3 regions of the Bradyrhizobium sp. ma5 genome follow, and region 1 is predicted to be linked to each of the others. Evidence: predicted binding sites of a transcription regulator. Region 1 holds the regulator's gene; each other region holds the start of a gene.
What was found. The regulator PhoB, encoded in region 1, activates phosphate uptake and scavenging genes when phosphate is short. The targets are predictions, from matches to a motif close to TGTCATNNANCTGTCAT.
Positions count from the first base shown of each region.

Region 2: the regulator PhoB is predicted to act here: its motif matches at 5,240-5,256, upstream of phnF (phosphonate metabolism transcriptional regulator PhnF).
Region 3: the regulator PhoB is predicted to act here: its motif matches at 3,369-3,385, upstream of ppk2 (polyphosphate kinase 2).

Region 1 is NZ_CP170156.1:787,753-794,872, forward strand. Features, by position in the region: gene pstA (phosphate ABC transporter permease PstA) at 1-624, shown strand, start outside; gene pstB (phosphate ABC transporter ATP-binding protein PstB) at 621-1,439, shown strand; gene phoU (phosphate signaling complex protein PhoU) at 1,451-2,167, shown strand; gene phoB (phosphate regulon transcriptional regulator PhoB) at 2,298-3,008, shown strand; gene ACE103_RS03625 (GcrA family cell cycle regulator) at 3,244-3,756, opposite strand; gene ACE103_RS03630 (aspartate aminotransferase family protein) at 4,252-5,457, shown strand; gene argF (ornithine carbamoyltransferase) at 5,457-6,383, shown strand; gene ACE103_RS03640 (Hsp33 family molecular chaperone) at 6,579-7,120, shown strand, end outside.
Region 2 is NZ_CP170156.1:2,527,685-2,534,804, forward strand. Features, by position in the region: gene ACE103_RS11680 (chloramphenicol acetyltransferase) at 1-562, opposite strand, end outside; gene phnC (phosphonate ABC transporter ATP-binding protein) at 773-1,588, shown strand; gene phnD (phosphonate ABC transporter substrate-binding protein) at 1,665-2,600, shown strand; gene phnE (phosphonate ABC transporter, permease protein PhnE) at 2,679-3,563, shown strand; gene phnE (phosphonate ABC transporter, permease protein PhnE) at 3,560-4,408, shown strand; gene phnF (phosphonate metabolism transcriptional regulator PhnF) at 4,486-5,211, opposite strand; gene phnG (phosphonate C-P lyase system protein PhnG) at 5,328-5,789, shown strand; gene phnH (phosphonate C-P lyase system protein PhnH) at 5,794-6,402, shown strand; gene ACE103_RS11720 (carbon-phosphorus lyase complex subunit PhnI) at 6,406-7,120, shown strand, end outside.
Region 3 is NZ_CP170156.1:2,819,330-2,826,449, forward strand. Features, by position in the region: gene ACE103_RS12960 (NAD(P)/FAD-dependent oxidoreductase) at 1-136, shown strand, start outside; gene ACE103_RS12965 (amino acid ABC transporter permease) at 259-927, shown strand; gene ACE103_RS12970 (transporter substrate-binding domain-containing protein) at 1,127-2,005, opposite strand; gene ppk2 (polyphosphate kinase 2) at 2,341-3,303, opposite strand; gene ACE103_RS12980 (fumarylacetoacetate hydrolase family protein) at 3,451-4,623, shown strand; gene ACE103_RS12985 (hypothetical protein) at 4,753-5,061, shown strand; gene ACE103_RS12990 (Spy/CpxP family protein refolding chaperone) at 5,134-6,759, opposite strand; gene ACE103_RS12995 (Lrp/AsnC family transcriptional regulator) at 7,024-7,120, opposite strand, start outside.

The DNA.
Region 1 (7,120 bases):
ACCGTGATCGGCGTTGGCATCGGCGCGCCGCTCGGCCTGTTCGCCGGCACCTACCTCGCCGAATACGGGAAGCACGACAAGCTCACCTCGGTGATCCGCTTCATCAACGACATCCTGCTCAGCGCGCCCTCGATCATCATCGGCTTGTTTATCTATGGTGCGGTGGTGGTGCCGATGCGCGGCTTCTCGGCGATTGCGGGTGCGCTCGCGCTCGCCGTGATCGTGATCCCGGTCGTGGTGCGCACCACCGAAGACATGCTGCTGCTGGTGCCCAATCCGCTGCGCGAGGCAGCCTCCGCGCTCGGCCTGCCGCGTTCGCTGGTGATCAAGCGGATCGCTTATCGTGCTGCGCGTAGCGGCTTGATCACCGGCGTGCTGCTGGCGACCGCCCGTGTCGCCGGTGAAACCGCGCCGCTGCTGTTCACCGCGCTGTCGAACCAGTTCTTCAGCTGGGATTTGACCAAGACGATGGCCAACCTGCCGGTGACCATCAACAACTTCGTGCAGAGCCCCTACGCCTACTGGAAAGAGCTGGCGTGGAGCGGTGCGCTGCTCATCACCTTCACTGTGCTCGCGCTGAATATCGGCGCGCGTATCCTTGGTGCCGAAAGGGCCACAAAATGACCGAGCTTTCCGTCTCCACGACCGTCGCGAGCCACGTTCCCCAGGTTCCGCTGCCGGAAGCGCCGCCGAAAGTCACGGTGCGCAACCTCAACTTCTATTACGGCGAGCACCACGCGCTGAAGAACATCAACCTGACGCTCGGCACCAACCGCGTCACGGCGTTCATCGGCCCGTCGGGCTGCGGCAAGTCGACCCTGCTGCGGATCTTCAACCGGATGTACGACCTTTATCCGGGCCAGCGCGCGGTCGGCCAGCTGATGCTGGACCAGACCAACATTCTCGATCCCAAGCTCGACCTCAATTTGCTGCGCGCGCGGGTCGGTATGGTGTTCCAGAAGCCGACGCCGTTCCCGATGACGATCTACGAGAACATCGCCTTCGGCATCCGCCTCTACGAGAAGATCTCGAAGTCCGAGATGGACGATCGGGTCGAGAAGGCGCTGCGCGGCGGCGCGCTGTGGAACGAGGTCAAGGACAAGCTGAACGCCTCCGGCCTGTCGCTCTCCGGCGGCCAGCAGCAGCGCCTGTGCATCGCGCGCACCGTGGCGGTGCGGCCCGAGGTGATCCTGTTCGACGAGCCGTGCTCGGCGCTCGATCCGATCTCGACCGCCAAGGTCGAGGAGCTGATCCAGGAACTCTCAGAGGACTACACGATCGCGATCGTTACCCACAACATGCAGCAGGCGGCGCGCGTCTCCGACAAGACCGCCTTCATGTATCTCGGCGAGCTGATCGAGTTCGACGACACCAACAAGATATTCACCTCGCCGAGCGATCGACGGACTCAGGATTACATCACCGGCCGGTTCGGCTGAGGAGATACAAGATGGCTTCTGAACATACCGCCAAGGCATTCGACAGCGACCTGCAGGAGTTGACTCGCCTGGTCGCCGAGATGGGCGGCCTCGTCGAGCGGATGATCACCGAGTCGGTCGACGCGCTGATCCGTCGCGACGTCGCGCTCGGCAAGCGCGTGGTCGCCGCCGACATCGAGATCGACAATCTGCAGCGCGTCATCGAAGAGCGCGCGGTGCTGACGATCGCCCGCCGCCAGCCGATGGCGATCGACCTGCGCGAAATCGTCAGCGCGATGCGCGTCGCCACCGACCTCGAGCGGATCGGCGACCTCGCCAAGAACATGGGCAAGCGCGTCGCGGCGCTGGAGAGCGATTTCCAGCCGCTGAAGCTGATCCGCGGCCTGGAGCACATGACCGACCTCGTGCTGTCGCAGGTCAAGTCGGTGCTCGACGCCTATGCCGCGCACGATCTGCCGGCGGCGATGAACGTCTGGAAGGGTGACGAGGAGGTCGATGCGATCTGCACCTCGCTGTTCCGCGAGCTCTTGACCTACATGATGGAGGATCCGCGCAACATCTCGTTCTGTATCCATCTGATGTTCTGCGCCAAGAACATCGAGCGGATCGGCGATCACGCCACCAACATCGCCGAGACGGTGTTCTACATGATCGAGGGCCAGCAGATCACCGACAAGCGCCCGAAGGGCGACATGACCAACTTTGCCACCACGGTGCCGGGTACCTAGGACATGATCCGCAGGCGCGGAGCCGGATTGTCTTCACGACAAGTCGTTTCCGCGGGGGTTGTGCTCAGGAAAGTAAGCGTTTCGGTTTGCGTCTGGGCAACGGATCATCACAGAGAGAGAACTTAAACCGATGAGCGCACGCATTCTGGTAGTCGAAGACGAGGAAGCGCTGACGACATTGTTGCGCTACAACCTCGATGCGGAAGGCTACGATGTCGAAACGGTGGGGCGCGGCGACGATGCCGATACCCGCCTGAAGGAGCGCGTTCCCGACCTCGTGGTGCTGGACTGGATGCTGCCGGGCCTGTCCGGCATCGAGCTGTGCCGCCGCCTGCGGGCGCGGCCCGAGACCAAGCAGCTTCCGATCATCATGCTGACCGCGCGCGGCGAGGAGAGCGAGCGCGTGCGCGGGCTTGCCACCGGCGCCGACGACTACATCGTCAAGCCGTTCTCGGTGCCGGAACTGCTGGCGCGGGTGAAGGGCCTGCTGCGTCGTGCGAGCCCGGAGCGGCTTGCGACCGTGCTGACCTATGGCGACATCGAGCTCGACCGCGAGAAGCGCCGCGTGGCGCGCTCGGGACGTCCGATCGATCTCGGTCCGACCGAGTATCGGCTGCTCGAATTCTTCCTCGAACATCCCGGCCGCGTGTTCAGCCGCGAGCAGCTGCTCGACAGCGTCTGGGGCCGCGACATCTATATCGATGAGCGTACCGTCGACGTGCATATCGGCCGCCTGCGCAAGCTGCTCAATCCGGGCCGCGAGCAGGATCCGATCCGCACCGTGCGCGGCGCCGGCTACGCGCTCGACGATCGCTTCGCGAAGGCCGAGCCGCAGCCGTAGGCTGGCAGGCGATCGCAAACCACAACACGGCGTCGTCCCGGCGAAAGCCGGGACCCATAACCACGATGGGTGTTGTTAGAAAGCCGTCTGGTCGCTTGCCGATTGCGTCGGCCGCGGCGTATGGGTCCCGGCTTTCGCCGGGACGACGCGGTGGATGTATCCGGGCTACGAGCCACAAAAAAATCCCCGCTTTCGCGGGGATTTGTTTTTGCAGTCCAGGCAGTTTCCCGAGTGCTTACTTGATCTGTGGCTTCGCCGACGGCCGGCGGCGATCGCCGGCCGGCTGATAGGCGACGCGCGAGTGGTGCGCGCAATAGGGCAGGCCGCCGAGCGCCTTGCCGCCGCAGAAGAAGAATTCCGGGCTCGAGGGATCGCCGACCGGCCAATGGCATGTGGCCTCGTTGAGCTCGAGCAGCGACAGCCGCTGGCTCATCGGCACCACGTTGTCGAAGGAGATCGGATCCGGCTCCATCTCGACCTCGAAGGCATGCGCAAGGGCGGTGTTGCCGCGCGAGACCGGGCGCGCCACCCGCATCATGTGCTGGGCGGGGCGGGCCTTGCGCTGCCGCGGCGCAGCCGTGGAGGGAGCCTTGGCGCGGCCGGAGAGTCCGAGCCGATGCACTTTGCCGATCACGGCGTTTCGCGTCACATTGCCAAGTTCCGCCGCGATCTGGCTGGCCGAGAGGCCGGATTCCCAGAGCTTCTTCAGCTGCTCGACGCGATCGTCGGACCATGTCAATACAGTCATCACATTCTTCCTTTCGCATGGCGCCGGCCACTCATCGGAGCGGCGCTGCGAGCCAATCTGGACAAATATCCCTGCGGCCAGAATCCCTTAGCCCTCGCCGGGCACGGTGTTGCGCCCGAACGTTTACGCGAGAACGAAGGCTACTTAGAGGGTCCAGTACTGCCGCACGAGATGTCGTACCCGACAGGCCAAACGCTACAATATGGCGTGACTCTGGCGCAAGAGTCCGCGGCCGTGCGTCCACATGTTCCCACAAAGTTAAGCATTGCTATGAGGCTTTTCCACCGCACCGGAATGCTCCGGATTGCGCTGGTTTCGCATTGCAGGAAGGCCGGCAAAGGCCGGCTCCTGGCGATTGACACTGACCGGCCGCCGCATAGAATGACCCACACGTGCCGCCCGCAAAGGCGGCCGTTTTGTTTTCCGAAGCTGGCGGTTGCTGCGTTGGCGTCAAGGCGCGCAGCAATTGACGGCTTTAAAACGGCAGTGAACGCCATGACCAACGCCTCGTCGCATCTGCTCCCCGTCTTCGCCCGGGTCGATCTCGGCTTCGAGCGCGGCGAGGGCGCCTGGCTGATCGCAACCAACGGCGACCGCTATCTCGATTTCACCTCGGGTGTCGCGGTGAACGCGCTCGGACATGCGCATCCGCATCTGGTCAAGGCGCTGCAGGAGCAGGCGACCAAGCTCTGGCACATGTCGAACCTGTTCAAGAGCCCGGACGGCGAGGTGCTGGCCGCGCGGCTGTGCGAGCAGAGCTTTGCCGACTTGGTGTTCTTCTGCAATTCCGGCGCGGAAGCGATGGAGGGCGTGATCAAGCTGGTCCGCCACTATCACTTCTCCAAGGGCCATCCCGAGCGCTACCGCATCATCACCTTCGAAGGCGCCTTCCACGGCCGCACGCTGGGCACGCTGGCTGCGACCGGCTCGGCGAAATATCTCGAAGGCTTCGGCCCGCCGATGGACGGCTTCGACCAGGTGCCGCACGGCGACATCGAGGCGGTGAAGAAGGCGATCGGTCCCCACACCGCCGGCATCCTGATCGAGCCGGTGCAGGGCGAGGGCGGCGTGCGCTCGGCGCCGCAGGCGTTCTTCAAGGCGCTGCGCGCGCTGTGCGACGAGCACGGCCTGCTGCTCGCCTTCGACGAGGTGCAGACCGGCATGGGCCGCACCGGCGAGCTGTTCGCCTACAAGCGCACCGGTGTCACGCCGGACGTGATGTCGCTGGCCAAGGCGCTCGGCGGCGGTTTCCCGATCGGCGCGGTGCTGGCGACCGCGCAGGCTGCGGCCGGCATGGCGCCGGGCTCGCACGGCTCGACCTTCGGCGGCAATCCGCTCGCGGTCGCCGCCGCCAATGCCGTGCTTGACGTCATGCTCAAGCCCGGCTTCTTCGAGCACGTGCAGAAGATGTCGCTGCTGCTCAAACAGAAGCTCGCGTCCGCGGTCGACCGCTATCCCGGCGTGCTGTCGGAGGTGCGCGGCGAGGGCCTGTTGATCGGCGTCAAGGCGGTGGTGCCGTCGGGCGATCTGATCGCCGCGCTGCGCAATGAGAAGCTGCTCACCGTCGGCGCCGGCGACAATGTCGTGCGCTTCCTCGCGCCCCTGATCGTCACCGAGGCCGAGATCGACCAGTCGATCGCCTCGCTCGAGCGCGCCTGCGCGACACTATCGGCAGCACAGCCGAAGAAGGCGGCCGGATAATGAGCAAGCCGGTCCGTCACTTCCTCGATATCAACGAGCTGCCGCTCGGCGAGCTGCGCAACATGCTCACTGCCGGAGCCGCCATGAAGGCGAAGCTGAAGGCGCATGAGAAGGGCAGGAAGCCGCTCGAAGGCAAGACGCTGGCGATGATCTTCGAGCGTCCGTCGACCCGCACAAGGGTGTCGTTCGACGTCGGCATGCGCCAGCTCGGCGGTGAATCCATCATGCTGACCGGCGCCGAGATGCAGCTCGGCCGCGGCGAGACCATCGCCGACACCGCGCGCGTGCTGTCGCGCTATGTCGATGCGATCATGATCCGTATCCTCAACCATGACGCGCTGCTCGAGCTCGCCGCTCACGCCACCGTGCCCGTCATCAACGGCCTGACCCGGCGTTCGCATCCCTGCCAGGTGATGGCCGACCTCATGACCTATGAGGAAAATCGCGGCTCGATCGAGGGCAAGACGGTGGCCTGGACCGGCGACGACAACAACGTGCTGGCCTCCTGGGTGCACGCCGCCGAGCGCTTCAAGTTCAACCTCAACATCGCGACGCCGCCCGAGCTTTCGCCGAAGAAGCCGATGCGGGACTGGATCAAGGCCACCGGCGCGCCGATCATGCTCGGCACCGATCCGGAAGCCGCCGTGCGCGGCGCCGACTGCGTCGTCACCGACACCTGGGTGTCGATGGGCGACAAGGAGGGCGAGCACCGCCACAACGTGCTGAAGCCCTATCAGGTCAATGCCAAGCTGATGTCGCTGGCCAAGCCGGACGCGTTGTTCATGCACTGCCTGCCCGCGCATCGCGGCGAGGAGGTCACCGACGAGGTGATCGACGGGCCGCAATCCGTGGTGTTCGACGAGGCGGAAAACCGCCTGCATGCGCAGAAGGGCATTCTGGCCTGGTGTTTTAACGAAGTCGCATAAGCGTAGGTCGCTAAGGCGTTGTCGTCCCGGCGAAGGCCGGGACCCAGACGCCGCGGCCCGTGAAAGAGGCACAAGGGGAGACGCCTTGTGTCGCGACAAAATCCGGTGGTTATGGGTCCCGGCCTTCGCCGGGACGACGATCTCTCGTTGAGTGAACCCCTTTATTTCATGGTCCGAGACCCCAGATAGAGCGCCATGGTTTCACAATCCCCTGACATCAAAATCGAGCCCGAGACGCCCATTCGCGCGCCCTCGGCGGTTCCTGTCGACGATGCCGTGCTGGCCTTCGAGGTCGGTGCGCTGGACCTGCGCGGCCGGCTAACCCGGCTCGGCCCCGCGCTCGACGAGATCCTGCACAAGCACGATTATCCGCCCGCGGTCGGCAAGCTGCTGGGTGAGGCCATCGTGCTGACCACGCTGCTCGGCTCGTCGGTCAAGTTCGAGGGCCGCTTCATTCTGCAGACCCGGACCGAGGGTCCGGTCTCGCTCCTGATCGTCGATTTCCAGGCGCCCGATCGGCTGCGTGCCTATGCGCGCTACGATGTGGCGCGCCTCAAGGACGGGCAGAGCTCGGGTGAGCTGCTCGGCAAGGGCCACCTTGCGATGACCATCGATCAGGGCTCGAACACCAGCCGCTACCAGGGACTGGTCGCGCTCGACGGTGGCGGCCTGGAAGAGGCGGCCCACGAATATTTCCTGCGCTCCGAGCAGATTCCGACGCGGGTGCGGCTCGCGGT
Region 2 (7,120 bases), 1.7 Mb from region 1:
CACGACGAAGTGTTTCGTGATCCCAATCCCACCACGCAAGCGCTGTGAGGCGATCCGCTGTTGTCTCGGAGAAGCGCCGCTTGACCGGACGCGCCGGATTACCGGCAACGATGGTGTAGGCGGGCACATCCTTGGTCACGATCGCGCCGGCGGCAACCACGGCGCCGGTTCCGACGTTGCGGCCCGGCAGCAGGATCGCGCCATGACCGATCCAGACGTCATGGCCGATATGCACGTGATGCGCACGTCGCCAGTTGAAGAAATCGGTGTCGTCGCTCTCGTCGGGAAAATAGGCGCTGGCGCGGTAGGTGAAATGTGCCTGCGTCGCGCGATGCATCGGGTGGTTGCCGGGATTGATGCGGGTCATTGCCGCGATCGAGCAGAACTTGCCGATCGAGGTGTAGGTGATCTGGCTGTCGTTCACGACGTAGGAATAGTCATCCATGCTGACTTCAAGCAGGATCGTGCGTGCGCCGACCTCGGTATATTTGCCGAGCTTGCTCTCGCGCACCGACGCAGTCGGGTCCATCGTCGGCACAACCGAGAGTGTTTTTCCGGCCATCGGGGCCTCCGCAAATCTTGTAAATCTTTGGCTTCCGGGGAGATGCGCGCTCGTCATCGGGATGCTTGATGACAACATCATGACGCTGCGATGACGTCAAACGGACGACAAGGGAGGGGTGTGGACGATCGCCGCACTGCAACGCCACGTCACATAACTGTCAAGCACCGGGGATAGCGATGGCCCAACACGACGCGGTTGGAGCATTGCATGCTGGTGGTGGAAGGTCTGACGTGCCGGTTCGGCACAAAAGCCGCAGTCGATAACGCATCCTTTTCGATCGCGCCGGGCAGCTTTGTCGGCGTGATCGGCCGCTCCGGTGCCGGCAAGTCGACGTTGCTGCGGATGATCAACCGTCTCGCCGATCCGACCTCCGGCCGTATCCTGTTCGAAGGCACCGATGTCACCGCGCTGCGCGGCAAGGCGCTGCGGCAGTGGCGGGCGCGCTCGGCGATGATCTTCCAGCAGTTCAATCTCGTCGGCCGTCTCGACGTGCTGACCAATGTGCTGATGGGCCGGCTTGCCCAGATCCCGTCATGGCGTTCGCTGGCGCAAGTCTGGCCGGAGCAGGACAGGGCGCTCGCGCTGTCCGCGCTCGATCAGTTCGACATCGCCCAGCTCGCGGCGCAGCGCGCCGACCAGCTGTCCGGCGGCCAGCAGCAGCGAGTCGCGATTGCTCGCGCGCTGGTGCAGGAGCCCGACATCATTCTTGCGGACGAGCCGATCGCCTCGCTCGATCCGCGCAACACCAAGATCGTGATGGACGCGCTGCTGCGCATCAACAAGCATTTCGGCATCACGGTGCTCTGCAACCTGCACTCGCTCGATCTGGCGCGGACCTATTGCGACCGCCTGATCGGCATGGCGGCAGGACGCGTGGTGTTCGACGGCGCCCCCGTAGCGCTGACCGACCATATCGCCCGCGAACTCTACGACCTCGAGGCCAATGATGTCATGGGCGGCGCGCCAATGCCCGCGCCGGACGGCGCGACCGTTCCGGCGCTCGGCACCGCTGCCGCAGCCTGAGCGGCGCGCATCTTCCAATCTGCGAGGCCGGGCGTCTTGCCCGGCCAACAGGTATAACTGCAAAAGAGGGGTAGTCATGTTCACTCGTCGCATCATTCTGGCCGGCGCCGCCGCACTGGCGTTCACGGGCTCGGCATTCGCGCAGGACTGGAAAGCAAAATATCCCGAGCTCACCTTCGCGGTGGTGCCGGCCGAGAACGCCTCCGGCGTGACCGAGCGCTGGACGCCGTTCGTGGCCTATCTGTCGAAGGAACTCGGCGTGAAGGTCACGCTTCGCATTGCCAACGACTACGCGGCCGTTATCGAGGGTCAGCGCGCCGGCAACATCCAGATCGCCAGCTACGGCTCGGCTTCGTTCGCGCGGGCCCGCTTGACCGGCGTCAAGACCGATGCCTTCGCCAACGACATCAACGCTGACGGTTCGACCGGCTATTACTCTGTATTCTTCGTCAAGGCGTCGAGCCCGTACAAGAGCGTCGACGATCTGAAGGGCAAGAACCTCGGCCTGGTCGATCCGAACTCGACCTCCGGCAACAACGTGCCGCGCTTCGAGCTCGACAAGATGGGCATCGCCGACGCCGACACCTATTTCGGCAAGGTCGTGTTCACCGGCAGCCACGAGAATGCGGTCCTCGCGCTGGCGCAGGGCACCGTCGACATGGCCGCCAACCAGTGGACCAGCGACGATGATTCTACGCTCGCTCAAATGCTGACCAAGGGCATGCTGAAGAACGCCGACGGTTCGGCGATGAAGAAGGACGACTTCCGCATCATCCACAAGTCGGCGCCGATCATCAACGGGCCGTACGCCTACAACGCCGATCTTCCGGAAGACCTGAAGGCTGCGATCGCAAAGGCCTTCTTCGACGCTCCGACCAAGGACAAGGCGGCTTTCGAGCGTCTCTCCGACGGCCAGAAGAAGGGCTTCCATCCCGCCACCACCAAGGACTGGGATGGCACCGTCGAGCTGATCAAGTTCGTCGACAATCTGCGCAAGAAGAAGGCGAGCTGATCGCCTGACGTCACGAAGGCCGGGCTCGATCGCCCGGCCTTCTCTCCTCTCAACTCCGAACCGGACTGGCACGCGCCGATGGCGACCGCCGTATCCATTCTTCCGGCGCAGCAACTGGCCACGCTGGAAGACGCCTACCGCAGGTCCGTGGCGCGCAAACGGCTGAAAGCCGCGCTGGCGACGGCGATATTCTGCGCGGCGCTGCTGATCGCGGCGTTCGGCGCGGAGGTGAACCTGCGCACGCTGTTCACCTATTTCGGCAACTTCGTCAGCTATTTCGACCGCATCCTGACGCTCGAATCGGGCGCCCGGGTCTGGACCGATTTTCCCGAATGGTTCTGGGGCTGGCAGAAATGGCTGAAGATGCTCGGCGAGACGATCCTGATCAGCTATGTCGGCACGCTGACTGGTGCTGTGTTTGCGTTTGCGCTGAATTTCTTCGCCGCCCAGAACACCTCGCCGGGGCCGTGGGTGCGCTTTGTCATCCGTCGCCTGCTCGAATTCGCCCGCACCGTGCCGGGCATCGTGTTCGCGCTGATCTTCGTGATCGCATTCGGCCTCGGGCCGATGGCCGGCGTGCTGGCGATCGCGATCCACACCACCGGGGCGCTAGGCAAGCTGTTCGCCGAGATCGTCGAGAATGCCGACATGAAGCCGGTCGAGGGCATCCGTTCCACCGGCGCGAGCTGGCTGTCCTGCATGCGCTTTGCCGTGTTGCCGCAGGTCTCGGCGGGCTACGCCAGCTATGCGCTGCTGCGCTTCGAGATCAACGTCCGCGAGGCGTCGGTGATGGGCTTCGTCGGCGCCGGCGGCATCGGGCAGGAGCTCGTGGTCGCGATCCGCAAGTTCTACTATTCCGACGTCAGCGCCATTCTCGTCACCGTCATCGTCACCGTCTTCATCATCGACATCTCGACCGGCTGGTTGCGTGGCCGGCTGTTCGGCAAGGAGACCCGGCGATGAGCCAGCTGCCGAAGCCGGACACCGCGGACTTGCGTGCGAAATATCCCGGCGTATTCGAGCGCCCGGCGTCGGCGCGGCTGGCGCTGCCGGCGATGATCGCTGTGGCGGTCGGGATCTTCGTCTACGGCGTGGTCGATCTCGATTTTTCGCCGACGAGGCTGATCACGGGGATGAGCCAACTCGGCTGGATCACCATGATGATGGTCCCGCCGAATCCCGGCGCATCCTTCCCGCTCTACATGCAGGCGCTCGGCGAGACGCTGTCGATCGCGCTGCTCGGCACCACGCTCGCGGCGCTCTTTGCGCTGCCGGTCAGCCTGCTGGCGGCGCGCAACGTCATTCCCTCGAACCTGATCCGCTTTCCGGTGCGCCGCTTCTTGGATTCGATCCGTGGCGTCGATACGCTGATCTGGGCGCTGGTCTGGATCAACGTCGTCGGCCTCGGCCCGTTCGCCGGCGTGCTGGCGATCATGGTCTCCGACTTCGGCGCGTTCGGAAAGCTGTTCTCGGAGGCGATCGAGGCGGCGGATCGCAAGCAGGTCGAGGGCATCCGCGCCTCCGGCGGCAACGCGCTGCATGAAATCCGCTTCGGCCTGCTGCCGCAGGTGCTGCCGGTGATCGCCGGCCAGCTGCTCTACTTCATCGAGTCGAACACCCGTTCGGCCACCATCATCGGCATCGTCGGCGCCGGCGGCATCGGGCTACAGCTCGCCGAGCAGATCCGCGTGCTGGAATGGCAAAAGGTGTCGTTCCTGATCCTGATGATCCTGATCGCGGTCGCCGCGATCGACTTCATCTCGAGCAAGCTGCGCTTTGCCATCATCGGGCAACGGGCGGTGGTGTAGCTTGCCGAACGCTAATCCTTCTCCCCTTGTGGGAGAAGTTGGTGCGAAAGCGGTGCACCGTCAGTGTGGCGGCACGCTCAGCTATTCTCGACGAGAAACTCGACGCGCTCGGCGGCAAAGCGCGAGCGCTTGGTCACCAGTGGGCGGTCCAGCATGTCGACGTCGGTGGCGTCGACCACCAGCACCGGCCGCCCCAGCGGCAGATCGAGCCGTGCAGCGTCGGTCGCATCGGCAATCGCCGCGGTAATTCGGGTCGAGGCGCGGCGGTAGTCCCTCACGCCGTAATGCCCGAGCAGCTTGGTCATCGAGCGAACATCGGCGAATACGCTGCCGGCATCGGGAAACCGCTCGGCCGACAGCCAGGTAGTCGAAACACAGATCGGCGTCCGGTCGGCGAGCCGCACCGCCTCGATCCGGATCAGCGGCGCACCGATCTTCAGGCCGAGCTCGCGCGCGATCTCGCGATTGGCGACGTCGCTGCCTGCATCGATCAGTTGGCCGCGCGGCTCGTGGCCGCCGGCGCCGACGATCTCGGAGAATCGCGTGCGTGAGCGTAGCGGATAGGCAAGGCGCTGAGCTTCGACATAGGTGCCGCTGCCGCGCTCGGCGCGCACCAGGCCGCGCTCCGCCAATGCGGCGAGCGCCCGCCGCACCGTGTGGCGGTTGACCCGGTAAGTCTCGGCGATCTCCATCTCGCCGGGCAGCTTTTCGCCCGCAGCAAAGCGGCCGTCGGCGATGCCGCGCTCGATGCCGTCAGCGACTTGCCGCCACAAGGCGACGCCAGAACTTTCCTGCATGCTCATGGCGCGGTGATACCAGAAATCTTCGGTTTGTCACGAAACAGTCATGGCGCTCGGCTATCAAGTTGTCTATTATCATAGACAACTTGATGCAAGCAAGGTTGCCCATGAATCCGACCATGAGTTCGACCGGACCAGACAGCAAACAGGCCCAGCGCAAGGCCGCGATGACGGTGCTGGCGCACTCCGCTGCGGCCGACATCGCAGGCAGGCTGGCGGCGATCGCGGTGCCCAGCCATGAGAACCTGCGCGAGCCGGAGAACGGCCTCGTGATGATGCGCGGGCGGATCGGCGGTGACGGTGCGCCATTCAATCTCGGCGAGGCGACGGTGTCGCGCGCGGCGGTGCGGCTTGTGACCGGTGAGGTCGGCTTCGGCTACACGCTCGGCCGCGACGCGCACAAGGCGCAAATGATCGCACTGTGCGACGCCATGGTGCAATCCGCGGAGCTGTCCGCCGAGGTCGAAGCGAAGGTGATCGCGCCGCTGCGTGTCGCCATGAATGCCGAACGCACCCGCAAGGCCGCCGAGACCGCGGCGACGCGGGTTGATTTCTATACGATGGTGCGCGGTGAGGGGTGATGCAATGACGACGATTGCCGAAATGCCCGCAGGCTTCGCCGACAAGGTGCTGTCGGCACAATCCACGTTTCGCTCCGTGATGGATGCGATGGCGCGCCCGGGCAGCGTGCAGCGCGTCGCCGCTGATGTCGGAACGCCCGCCGGCATGATGCGCGGCTCGGCTGCGATCGCGCTGACGCTGTTCGATCACGACACGCCGATCTGGCTCGATGCCGCGATGTCGGCAACGCCGGATGTCGCGCGCTGGCTGAAGTTTCACGCCAGCGCGCCGGTGGTCGTGGATTCCGCGATCGCAAGCTTTGCGCTGATCGGCGACGCCGCGAACCTGCCGGCGCTCGAGCATTTCGCGTTCGGCAGCAACGAATATCCTGACCGCTCGACCACGCTGATCCTGCAGGTCGACAGCCTGACCCAGGGCCCGGCCTTCGAGCTGAAGGGGCCCGGCATCGACGGCAGCGCGCTGTTACAGGCGATGATCAAGCCGCGCGACCTGTTCCAGCGGCTGTCGATCAATGAAGCGCTGTTCCCGCGCGGCATCGACGTCGTGCTGGTCCACGACGACAATATTGTCGCGATCCCGCGCACCACGCGGCTGATCGCAAGCGGAGTGTGAGCGATGTATGTAGCCGTCAAGGGAGGCGAGCGCGCCATCGAGAACGCTCATCGGCTGCTGGCACATGAGCGGCGCGGCGATCGCGATGTGCCCGAGGTGACGCTGGCGCAGATCTCCGAGCAGCTCGCGCTCGGCGTCGACCGCGTGATGACCGAAGGCTCGCTCTACGATCGCGAACTTGCGGCGCTCGCGATCAAGCAGGCACGCGGCGACATGATCGAGGCGATCTTCTTGGTTCGCGCCTTCCGTGCCACGCTGCCGCGTTTCGGAGCCACCGAACCGGTCAACACCGGCGAGATGCAGGTGCGGCGGCGCATCTCCTCGACCTTCAAGGACGTTCCGGGCGGCCAGATCCTGGGGCCGACCTTCGACTACACCCATCGCCTGCTCGATCCGCAGCTCGCGGAAGGTTTTGTGCCGGAGCAGCCGGCGACCGCCGAAGCCTCGCAGGCGGCGACGCCGCGGGTCACCGACATCCTCGGTCGCGACGGCTTGATCGAATCGTCGCCGCAAGCAGATAGCGATGCACCGGTCGGCGACCTCACGCGCGAGCCGCTGAACTTCCCGGCCGATCGCGATCTGCGGCTGCAGAATCTGGCGCGCGGCGACGAGGGTTTCCTGCTGGCGCTCGGCTACTCCACGCAGCGCGGCTACGGCCGCAACCATCCCTTCGCCGGCGAGATCCGCTTTGGCGAGGTCGAGGTCGAATTCGCAGCCG
Region 3 (7,120 bases), 2.0 Mb from region 1:
CTGGCTCGCCTTCGGCAACCAGCATATCGGCTTCACCACCGGTCCCGGAACGGGCGCCGCGGTTGCGGCGATGATCGCGGGCGCGGCGCCGCCGTTCGACGTGAAGGCCTTTTCGCCGGGCCGGTATATCGCGTGACTCGCGCGAGGCCGCCTGCGATGCTGGGGCATCAAGGCGAGTACGCAAAGCGTTTTCGAGCGAAGTGGGCACCGGTTCGCGTGAAGAAAACGCGTCAAAACTAGAGTCAACCGAGGGGCTGGATGAACTACGTCTGGGATTTCGGGATCCTCGCCAAGTACAGCCATCTGTTCTGGCTCGGGCTCGGCTGGACCATGGCCTACACGATCGGCACCATCATCCTCGGCACCTTGATCGGCCTGATCGTCGGCATGCTGCGGCTGCGGCGGATTCCGGTGATCGACTGGCTGCTGATCGCCTATATCGAGCTGTTCCGCTGCACGCCGCTGCTGGTGCAGATCATCTGGTTCTACTACGCGTTTCCGGTCGTGATCGGCGTCAACATCCCGGCGCATGTCGCAGCCGTCAGCGTGCTGTCGCTCTATGGCGGCGCGTTCTATGCCGAGATCGTGCGCGGCTCGATCGAGAGCGTGCCGGTCGGGCAGTGGGACGCGGCGAAGGCGCTCGGCTTCCGCGGCTGGCGGCTGATGCGGCTCGTGATCCTGCCGCAGGCGCTGAAGCCGATGATGGCGCCCTACGTCAACCAGTCGGTGACGCAGCTCAAGAACACCTCGCTGGTCTCGATCATCGCGGTGCCCGATCTCGTCTACAACGCCACCTTGATCAACGCCGACACTTACCGGCCGCTCGAGGTCTACACCATCGTGGCGCTGATCTATTTTGCGATCCTGTTTCCGTCGACGCTGGTGGCGCGGCGGCTAGAGCGCGGGCTGACGTACGACAAGGTGTGAGGCTGCCTCTTCTCCCTCTCCCCGCTCTTCGCGGGGAGAGGGTTGGGGTGAGGAGCCTCCATCCGGTGAGCAATTCGCGACTTGTTGAGCAGTGTGCCTTGCCCCTCACCCGGACCGCATCTGCGATGCGATCCGACCTCTCCCCGCGAAAGAGCGAGGAGAGGTGAAGAAGCCGCAATGTGATCGATAAAGACGCGCTCTAAATACTCAGCTCCACCGGCACGTCCTCCGGCTTGACGCCGGCGAGGCCGAGGCCTTTGACGAACCATTCGCGCATCTGGCCGATGCCGCGGTTGTAGTCGATCCACACCGACAGGAAATCGCGCCAGCGCTTGTCCTGTTCGCGCCGCACCGCTGTGCCGCTTGCGATCGTCACCGAGGGCGAGGCCAGGATCTTGTAGGTGCCGAGGTTCGGGTTCTTGGCGATCGCGGTCAGCCCGAGCACCAGTGCGTTGACGACGCAATCGACGCGGCCCGACGACATTTCCAGCATCACCTCGTCGCGCGACTTCAGCGACTTGATGGTGGCGTTCGGCGCGAAGCGCCGGGCCACCGCCTCGTTGGCCGAGCCGACGTCAACCGCGATCTTGACCTCGGGCTTGTTGATGTCGGCCCAGGTCTTGGCCTCCAGCCCCTTCTTCAGCATCGCGCCGAACGGATGCGGGAACACCAGGCTGGTGAAGTCCACCACCAGCGCCCGCTGCGGGGTCGGGTTGAGCGCAAAGCCGAGATCGATCTTGTTGGCCTGCAAATCGAGAATTGAATTGCCGTAGGTCGACTCGACATATTCCAGCTTGACGTCGAGCAGCTTGGCAAGGTCGTTGGCCATCTCGATGGAGAAGCCGGACCAGGTGCCGGTGGCGAGGTCCTTGTTGAAATAGGGCAACTCGCCCGGCAGCACCGCAATCCGCAGCACCTTGTTGGCCCTGATGCGGTCGAGCGTGTTGTCGGCCTGGGTCTGCGCCGCAGCCGGGGTTGCCATGGCGGCCGCGAGTGCCGCGCCGCTGCCGATCCCGAGCGCATAGCGCAGCGCGTCGCGGCGATCTTCGGAAATTGCGATGTCGTCGGATTGAGTCAAGCGGGCCTCCCTGCACCAGATTGAGGAAGCCTAGCGTCGGGTTCCGGTGCCAGCAAGGGCGCACACCTGCGCCATTGGTAGGCGTGGCGAAGGGGAGATGCCTATCTCTTCAGCTCGCCCAGCTTGCGGCAGGCTAATCGCATCTAGCCCGCCTCCGCAGGGGCGCCCTGCCAAAATATCGAAAACAACCCCATGCACAGTAGCCGGAGGCGTACCTGCATTCGACACGTCAACTTGACATGTCGGGCAAATCAGTGGCACTATTCTATTATTCCGAAATTGCGCGGACGTGTTTCTCTCTCCCCGTAGGAACGGGGAGAGAGAAACGACCAGCATCAATACCGTCCCGGCACGTACATCTCGGGCGGGATCGGGCCGCGGTGATAGTCGGGGTTGCGCACCCGCGGCGGCAGCACCACCGGTTGGTGGGTGACCTGCTGATAGGGGATCTGGGTCAACAAATGCGAGATGCAGTTGAGCCGGGCGCGCTTCTTGTCGACGGCATCGACGATCCACCACGGCGAGTCCCGCAGATGGGTGCGCTCCAGCATGGTCTCCTTGGCCTTGGTGTAGAGCTCCCAGCGGGTCCGCGCCTCGACATCCATCGGGCTCAGCTTCCACTGCTTCAGCGGATCGTGGATCCGCATCGAGAAGCGAAACGCCTGTTCCTCGTCGGTGATCGAGAACCAGTATTTCAAGAGGATCGTGCCGGAGCGGATCAGCATGCGCTCGAATTCCGGCACCGACTTGAAGAATTCCTCATACTGCTCGTCGTTACAGAACCCCATCACCTTCTCGACGCCGGCGCGGTTGTACCAGCTGCGGTCGAACAGCACGATCTCACCGCCGGCCGGCAAGTGCGAAACATAGCGCTGGAAGTACCATTGCGTGCGTTCGCGCTCGTTCGGCGCCGGCAGAGCCGCAACGCGGCAGATGCGCGGGTTGAGCCGCTGGGTGATGCGCTTGATGACGCCGCCCTTGCCGGCGGAATCGCGGCCCTCGAACAGCACCACGACCTTCTGCTTCTCGTGCTGCACCCAGTCCTGCAGCTTGACGAGCTCGCCCTGCAACCGCAGCAGTTCGCGGAAGTAGAGCTTACGGTCGATCGTCGGCTGTCCGGCGACGCCGTCGTGGTCGAGCTCGTCAAGCCTCATGTCGTCGAGCTCGAGCTCGAGTTCCTCGTCGAGGCTGTCGGCCATCTCCTGATGGATGCGGGCGCGCAAGGCTTCGTCGCGGGAGGCTTCGTCGCGCAAGGCTTCATCTCGGGTGGCGTCGTCGGTGAGGTCGGAGGCGGTCATGAAGGTCCGTCTTTCAGTATGTTAGATGGATCGACGGGAGCATTGACGGGCGATGTTACCCCTCTATGACAACGGCATGACCGCTGTTTCACGCAAGCGCGCGGACTGTGCTAACAAGCGCTGACAAGATCAAAAAAGGAGACGCCGATGATTTCGCTCGCGCCAAAAGACGTCCTGCCGGAGGACGGCACCGCCGGCACGCTGGTCGGACGGGTCTGGCTGCCGCAGGCCGGCGGACCCGCCGTGGTCGCGGTGCGGGGTGACGGCGTGTTCGACGTCACCGCGCGTTTCCCCACCGTAAGCGCGCTGTGCGAGGAGGCCGATCCCGCCGCCGCGTTGCGTGCCACGCGCGGCGAGCGGATCGGCGATTTCGAGACGATCCTCGCCAACACACCGCCCGACGGACGCGACGTGACAAAACCGCATCTGCTGGCGCCAGTCGACCTGCAGGTGCTGAAGGCCGCCGGCGTCACCTTTGCGATCTCGATGCTGGAACGCGTGATCGAGGAGCGCGCACGCGGCAACCCGTCATCGGCGGAGGCCATCCGCAAGGAGGTGGTGCGCCTCGTCGGTGACGATCTGTCCAAGTTGAAGCCGGGCTCCGAGCCGGCGATGCGGTTGAAGCAGGTGCTGATCGACCAGAACGCCTGGAGCCAGTATCTCGAGGTCGGCATCGGTCCCGATGCCGAAGTGTTCACCAAGGCGCCGACGCTGTCCTCGGTCGGCACGGGCATGGATGCCGGGCTGCATCCGAAATCGACCTGGAACAATCCGGAGCCGGAGGTCGTGCTCATCGTATCCGGCGCCGGCAAGATCGTCGGCGCCGCGCTCGGCAACGACGTCAACCTGCGCGATTTCGAAGGCCGCTCGGCGCTGTTGCTGTCGAAGGCCAAGGACAACAACGCCTCCTGCGCGATCGGCCCGCTGCTCCGGTTGTTCGACGGGACCTTCTCGCTCGACGACGTCAGGAAGATGGATGTCGGCCTCACCGTGAAGGGCGCCGACGGCTTCGTGCTCGAGGGCCATTCCTCGATCAGCAAGATCAGCCGCGACCCCACCGATCTGGTCGCCCAGACCATCGGCCCCGTGCATCAGTATCCCGATGGATTTGCGCTGTTCCTCGGCACAATGTTCGCACCGGTGAAGGACCGCGACGCCAAGGGCGAAGGCTTCACCCACAAGCGCGACGACATCGTAACCATTGCCGCGCCGCAGCTCGGCAAGCTCGTCAACCGCATGCGGGGCAGCGACGAATGCGAGCCCTGGACCTTCGGCGTTGGCGCGCTGATGAAGAACTTGGCGCAGCGCAAGGTGCTGTGAGGATGAGCGCAGCGCGTAGGGTGGGTTAGCCAACGGGTCCGCCCGAAGGGCGGCCCGATGATAAACTCCGCGTAACCCACTATCTTGCCGTGCGACACGGTGGGTTACGCCTTCGGCTAAAGTGCTATCGTGCTTGCCGTCGCCGCCGGCGTTGTCGAACATGTTCAGAAACCTGCGCGGCAGATCAATCGCGTGCTGCAACTTGAGGGCGCGCGGATGCATGAAATTCGCAGCGACCGCTTGTCGCGCCCTTATGTGATCCAGTTCATCCTCATTTGCGCTGCTTCGCTTCAGCATACTGGCTCGGCGCGAACAGAAGGAGTCGCGGACATGAGCGAGCAGCCATCGAATGGAATGCCTGATTGGCTCACGACCGACATGCTGGTGATTGCCGTTGCACTGGCCATCATCGTGGTTGGCATGTGGATTGCGCCGTAGCCTCCGGCTGGTTGCCCCGCTGGGATATCGCGGGGTGGTGTCACCGCCATACGCGCGAGGCGATGGCGAGCCCTACAAGCCGATCATCCGGAAGATCATGCCGCCGATGTTCGGGCCATGACGGTGATGGCGGCGATGATGACCTCGCGCCGGCTCGTCGCCGCCTGCGGCGGTCATTGCGGCGTTGGCGATCCTGCCGCCGTCCCGCTCGGGGCCAACAGCGTCGAACGCGGCCTTCTGCTCGTCGCTGAGCGCGCTGTAGAAGCTGTCCAGCGCCGGACGCACCGTGCCGATCGCCTGCAGCATCGAATCCAATCTGGCTTCGGCCGCGGCAAGGCGTGCCGGCGGCGTGCGTGCGTCGGTGGGCGGGCAGGACGATTTCAGGGTGTCCTCGGCTTTTGTCGCCGCATCGCGCAAGGCATCGAGGCTCGCCCGCTGCGCGTCGGTCGGCTTGACGTCGCGTTCGATGACCTCGCCCGGCCAAACGATGGTCGCGGGCTGCGCCGTATTGCAGTTTCCGTTGTCCGCCGTCGCCTCACGCCTGGTGCGGCGCTGATCCGCTGCCAGCGCCGTCACCTTAGCTTTCTGGTCGTCGCTGAGCAGCCCGTAGAACTTCTGCAGCGCCGGCTGAAGAATGCCGACCGCGTCGCGCATGGCCTGGAGGCGCTGCTGCATCGCGACGAGGCGGCTCGGCGCGGTCAGCGGCACGTCCCTGGGACATGAATTGAGAATGGTCTCCGACGCCTTCTGCGAGGCGCTGGCGAGTTCGTCGAGCGCTGCGCTCTGCTCCGCATTGGGCTGAATGGCGCTGCGGAATTGCTCGATCGGGAAGCCCGCGATGTCGCTTCTGTCGCTGCCGCACATGTCGGCGAGCGTCGTCGTCGCAGCCGCGCGGTCGCTGTTGGACGCGGTCGGCTGTCGCGAGCTGCCGCGGCTCGGCAGGTAATCGGCATAGCCGCTCAGCGCATTGTAATCGTACGGGCCGAACAGACCGGTATAGATGTCGCCATAGCCATAGTCCCAGAAGTATGGGTCGTAGTCATCGCCCCACCAGGCATAGTCATAGAGATCGTAATAGGCATAGGGCCAGAATACCGGACCGACCCAGCCGAACCCGCCATGCGGATGGCGCCACCACCAGCCGCCATTGCGGTTGTGATATCCCCAGGTCGCCCCGGCGGCGGCCGTCATGATCGCGGCGCGCGCCATCGGATTCCGCAAACCGCCCGGCCTCTGCATCGCGGTGCGGATCTGATGCGAGGCCAACGAGTGGCCCACGGCGTTCGCATTGTGGCGCATCGCGGCGGGCGAGGCGGCATGACGACCGGCGGCTACGCTCGGCGCGCCGCGCGCGGCATGAGCGGCGGGCCGGAATTGGTTATGACGCGCGCCGGAGCCACCGCCGAGCCTCATGCCTCCCCTTGCAGCGGGATGGATGGTGTGAAAGCCGCCGCCACGCGCGCCGCCGGCATGAAATCCACCGCCGTGGAAACCGCCGCCATGGAAGCCGCCACCGCCGCCATGAAATCCGCCCCCACCACCATGAAAGCCGCCACCGCCATGACCTCCACCACCGTGGCCACCGCCGCCACCGCGAGCGGCATAGGCGCTGCCCGCGAACAGCGCGGCCGATGCCGCGACTGCGAGGATCGCGGCGAGCGCCAGCACGGTATGTTTGCAGCGGGCAGCCCTCAGCATCTGTCCTCACCCTTCGGATAGTCAGTGATGCCTGACATCAACATCGAACGCCGCCGCCGGGTTCCCGCGGGCGATCCGGTCGCGACGATTTAATTTGCAGCATCGTCGTCCTGGCGAAGGCCAGGACCCATTACCCCAATTGTTCGTCGTTGCATGACGCTGGGGCCAGTTTCCCTTCACAACCAAATTCGGTGGTTATGGGTCCTGGCTTTCGCCAGGACGACGCGGTGGTGTTGGCCCGATTGGAGTTACCAACCAACGCCCTCACACCGGCAATGCCGTCGAATACTTCACCTGGCTCAGTGCAAAGCTCGACTCGATCGAAGCGATGCCGTCGAGCCGGGTCAGCTTGTTCTTCAGG